One region of the Inquilinus sp. CA228 genome, then DNA from elsewhere that is predicted to be linked to it. Evidence: riboswitches for the same ligand, from Rfam matches in the RefSeq annotation. Region 1 holds a riboswitch; the other holds the start of a gene.
The links. Region 1 has a riboswitch for cobalamin ahead of ACTOWL_RS10925 (ribonucleoside-diphosphate reductase subunit alpha). Riboswitches for the same ligand answer to the same signal wherever they lie in the genome.
Positions count from the first base shown of each region.

Region 2: linked by a shared signal. The riboswitch ahead of cobU (bifunctional adenosylcobinamide kinase/adenosylcobinamide-phosphate guanylyltransferase) and the one ahead of ACTOWL_RS10925 (ribonucleoside-diphosphate reductase subunit alpha) in region 1 are both predicted to bind cobalamin.

Region 1 covers NZ_JBQJIK010000018.1:22,559-24,749, forward strand. Annotated here, with positions in the region: gene ACTOWL_RS10920 (acetoacetate decarboxylase family protein) at 1-457, opposite strand, end outside; cobalamin riboswitch at 603-795, shown strand; gene ACTOWL_RS10925 (ribonucleoside-diphosphate reductase subunit alpha) at 907-2,191, shown strand, end outside.
Region 2 covers NZ_JBQJIK010000016.1:96,040-98,230, reverse strand. Annotated here, with positions in the region: gene ACTOWL_RS10265 (acyl-CoA desaturase) at 1-846, shown strand, start outside; cobalamin riboswitch at 888-1,098, shown strand; gene cobU (bifunctional adenosylcobinamide kinase/adenosylcobinamide-phosphate guanylyltransferase) at 1,218-1,742, shown strand; gene cobW (cobalamin biosynthesis protein CobW) at 1,752-2,191, shown strand, end outside.

The sequences.
Region 1 (2,191 bases):
CGGCCCCGTCCGGCTGCAGCACCCGCAGCGGGATCGGCAGGCGCAGCGGCAGGGCGCGTCCCGGCCGGTCGGTGAAGGTTGCCACCAGCCCCTGCGCGTCGGTCAGCTCGGTCCGCCCCACTGCGGCCTCGAACCGGCCCAGCCGTTTCGGGATCGCCCACAGCGCCCGGCCGCCGGCCAGCGCGGCGGGGCTGTCGACCCAGGCGGCGGTGATGGTGACGCCGATCCGGCGCCCCAGCCGCACCGGCACGGCGACCACCAGCTCGGCATAAGCCAGGTCGCCGCCCGGCTGCCACTCCGCCCGCACGGTCGCCAGCAGCGCGCTCCGGCCCCAGCCCAGCGGCCCGGCGCCGGCCGGCAGCGGCCCCGGCAGCGCCGCCCGCGGTACCCGCCACAGCGCCGCCTGCACCGTGCCGCGCAGCCGCCAGGGCGGGGGAGGGTAGAGGGCGTCGGTCATGACCTTTGCAGCATAACCCGGCGCGTGGTGCGCAGGGTGGGAAGCGGCGATTCCGGGATTGCATCCGGGGAGCCGAAAACGAACTTGGATTGCGAAGTTTGCGACGGCACCAACTAGGTATTGACGTCGACCGTCACAAAGACGTCAATATCTAGACATCACGGGCGCTACAGGGAATCCGGTGCGCCGCTTGACGGCAAAGCCGGGGCTGCCCCCGCAACTGTAAGCGGAAGGACCTTCCGTCGTCTTGAGTCACTGGCGGAGAGACCCGCCGGGAAGGCGAGACGGAGGGGCCGCCGACCGCGAGCCAGGAGACCGGTCCGTGATTGCGTAGTGCGTCCTCGGGCGGGGTGTCCCGGCGGTGCGATGAGCGAGACGCGCCGGCTTGCCGGTGCGTTGCCGACTCCGCATCTTCGGCCCAAGCCCCAATACGATCATGGGGTTTGCCGATGTCAGCCATCCAGGAATCCGACCGCGCGCTCGCCGGCGCACCCGCCATCCCGGCGGCGCCCCGCGCGTCTGCCGAGCCGGCCTACCAGGTGATCCGCCGCAACGGCGCCGTCACCGCCTTCGACGAATCCAAGATCTCGGTGGCGCTGACCAAGGCCTTCCTGGCGGTCGAGGGCGCCGGGGCCGCCGCCTCGCGCCGGGTGCACGACATCGTCGAGGGGCTGACCGGCCAGATCGTCGGCGCCCTGGCCCGCCGCGCCGACCACGGCCGCACCTTCCACATCGAGGAGGTCCAGGACCAGGTCGAGCTGGCCCTGATGCGCGGCGAGCACCACAAGGTCGCCCGCGCCTATGTGCTGTATCGCGACGAGCGGTCGCGCGAGCGCGCCGCCGCCGCGGCCAAGACCGAATCCTCGCCGGTGGCGCCGGCGCTCCATGTCACCGCGGCCGACGGCAGCCGCGCGCCGCTCGACCAGGCGCGGCTGGTCCGGCTGGTCGAGGAGGCCTGCGCCGGCCTGGACGATGTCGCCGCCGGGCCAGTCCTGGCCGAGACCCGGCGCAACCTCTATGACGGCATCAGCGAGGCCGAGCTGGCGCTGGCACCGATCATGGCGGCCCGCACCCTGATCGAGACCGAGCCGAACTACAGCCAGGTCAGCGCCCGGCTGCTGCTGGACCTGCTGCGGCATGAGGCGCTGAGCTTCGTCCATGGCCGGCCGACCCGCGCCACCCATGCCGAGATGGTGCAGGGCTACGCCGAGTACTTCCCGGCCTATGTGAAGAAGGGCATCGCGGTCGACCTGCTGGATCCGGAGCTGGCGCGCTACGACCTGGCGAGGCTGTCCGCCGCGCTGAAGCCGGAGCGCGACCTGCAGTTCCAATTCCTCGGGCTGCAGACGCTGTATGACCGCTACTTCCTGCAGACCGGGGGCATCCGCTTCGAGCTGCCGCAGGCCTTCTTCATGCGCGTCGCCATGGGGCTGGCCGCGCGCGAGATCGACCGCGAGGCGCGGGCGATCGAGTTCTACGACCTGATCTCCTCCTTCGACTTCATGTGCTCGACGCCGACGCTGTTCAACGCCGGCACGCCGCGGCCGCAGCTGTCCTCCTGCTTCCTGACCTCGGTGGCGGACGACCTGGACGGCATCTTCAAGGCGGTCAAGGACAACGCGCTGCTGTCGAAATACGCCGGCGGCCTCGGCAATTCCTGGACCCGCGTGCGTGGCCTGGGCGCCCATATCCGCGGCACCAACGGCCAGTCGCAGGGCGTCGTGCCGTTCCTGA
Region 2 (2,191 bases), on a different contig from region 1:
TCCGACACCGGGCAGGACGTGCATTCGCCCCGGCACCGGGGCTTCGTCTATGCCCATCTCGGCTGGATCTTCTCGACCCGCCACCGCACCACGGATCTGAGCAAGATCGCCGATTTCGCGCGCTATCCCGAGCTGATGCTGCTGCACAAATACGAGCTGACCCCGGCCGTCATCCTGGCGGCGATCACCTTCCTGATCGGCGGTTGGCCCGGGCTGGTGGTCGGCTTCGTCTGGAGCACGGTGCTGGTCTATCACGGCACCTTCTGCATCAATTCCCTGGCCCATGTGCATGGCCGCAAGCGCTATGTCACCGGCGACGATTCCCGCAACAACTGGCTGCTCGCCCTGATGACCATGGGCGAGGGCTGGCACAACAACCACCACGCCTATCAGAGCAGTGTGCGCCAGGGCTTCAGGTGGTGGGAGGTCGACCCGACCTTCTACATCCTGAAAGTCCTGTCCTGGTGCGGCGTGGTCTGGAACCTCAAAACTCCGCCCGAGGCCGTGCTGCGCAACGAGCAGCGCCTCGGCAGCAAGATCATCGAGCGCGCGGCGGCCGAGCTGGCGGCGAGCTTCCCGACGGAGCGGATCGCGGCGGCGCTGCACGAGGCGCTGGCCCACGCCCATGCGCCGACCCTGGCCGACCTCCGTGACGCCCTGGCGACGGCGCAGCACAAGACCGTGGACCTGCTGGCCAAGGCGCATCTCCCGAGCTTCCCGACGCGGGACGAGGTCCGGTTGCGGGCGGCGGCGATGTTCGCGAAGTCCCGGTCGATGGAGGACATCGTCGAGCGGGCCCATCGCCTGGTCCTGGAAGCCGTCGGCCGGCGCCTCGCCGCGGCCTGAGCCGCGCCATCGATTGACCACCCGTCCCGCGCCGCCTACTGTGCCGCCATCGCGCAGCCGGTTCCCCGAAGGCGGACGCCAGAGGGGTGAAAAGGGAACGCGGGACGGTCTGTCCTTTCAGGCCTGATCCGCGGCTGCCCCCGCAACTGTAGGCGGCGAGCCCACCTCCGACAGCCACTGGCCGATGGCCGGGAAGGCGGAGGCAGGCGATGACCCGCGAGCCAGGAGACCTGCCGGCGAGGCGATGCGTGCGAACCGCCGGGCGGGGTGAACCGGTGGCGCGGGATGCGCGGCGCCTGCGGGCACCGTCTCCGGCGTCCAAGCCCTGTCCGGCCGAGCGAAGGGCGAGGGCGTGTTGCATCGACCAATCCATGGCTGAGCTGGCGGCGGCGACGCTGGTGCTGGGCGGCGCCCGGTCGGGCAAGAGCCGCCATGCCGAGGCGCTGGTCGAGAGCCAGCCCGGCGACTGCGTCTACCTCGCCACCGCCGAGGCCTGGGATGCCGAGATGGTGGAGCGGATCTCCCGCCACCAGGCGCAGCGCGGCTCGCGCTGGCGCACGGTCGAGGCGCCGCTGGATCTGGTCGAGACGCTTGGCCAGGTGGCAGGCCCCGGCCGCGCCGTGCTGGTCGACTGCCTGACCCTCTGGCTGTCCAATCTCATGCATGCCGACCGCGACATCGCCGCCGAGACCGATCGGCTGGTGCGCTGGCTCGCCGCGCCCCCGGGCCCGGTGGTGCTGGTGTCGAACGAGGTCGGGCTCGGCATCGTCCCCGACAACGCCCTGGCCCGCGCCTTCCGCGACCATGCCGGGCGCCTGCACCAGGCCGTGGCCGCCGCCGTGCCCAAGGTCGTCTTCGTCGCTGCCGGCCTTCCCCTGACCCTGAAATCCGCCTGAAGGATCCCCATGCCCGCAAAGATTCCGGCCACCGTTATCACCGGCTTCCTCGGCGCCGGCAAGACCACGCTGATCCGCCACCTGCTGCAGACCGCGAATGGCCGCCGGCTGGCCCTGATCATCAACGAGTTCGGCGATGTCGGCGTGGATGGCGACCTGCTGCGCAGCTGCGGCGACGCCACCTGCCGCGAGGAGGATGTGGTGGAGCTGGCCAATGGCTGCATCTGCTGCACCGTGGCCGACGACTTCATCCCGACCATCGAGAAGCTGCTGAACCGCGCCGAGCCGCCGGAGCACATCGTGATCGAGACCAGCGGCCTGGCCCTGCCCAAGCCCCTGGTCAAGGCCTTCGGCTGGCCGGAGATCCGCACCCGGGTGACGGTCGACGGCGTCATCACCGTGATCGACGGCGCCGCCATGTCGGAGGGCCGTTTCGCGCCGGACGAGGA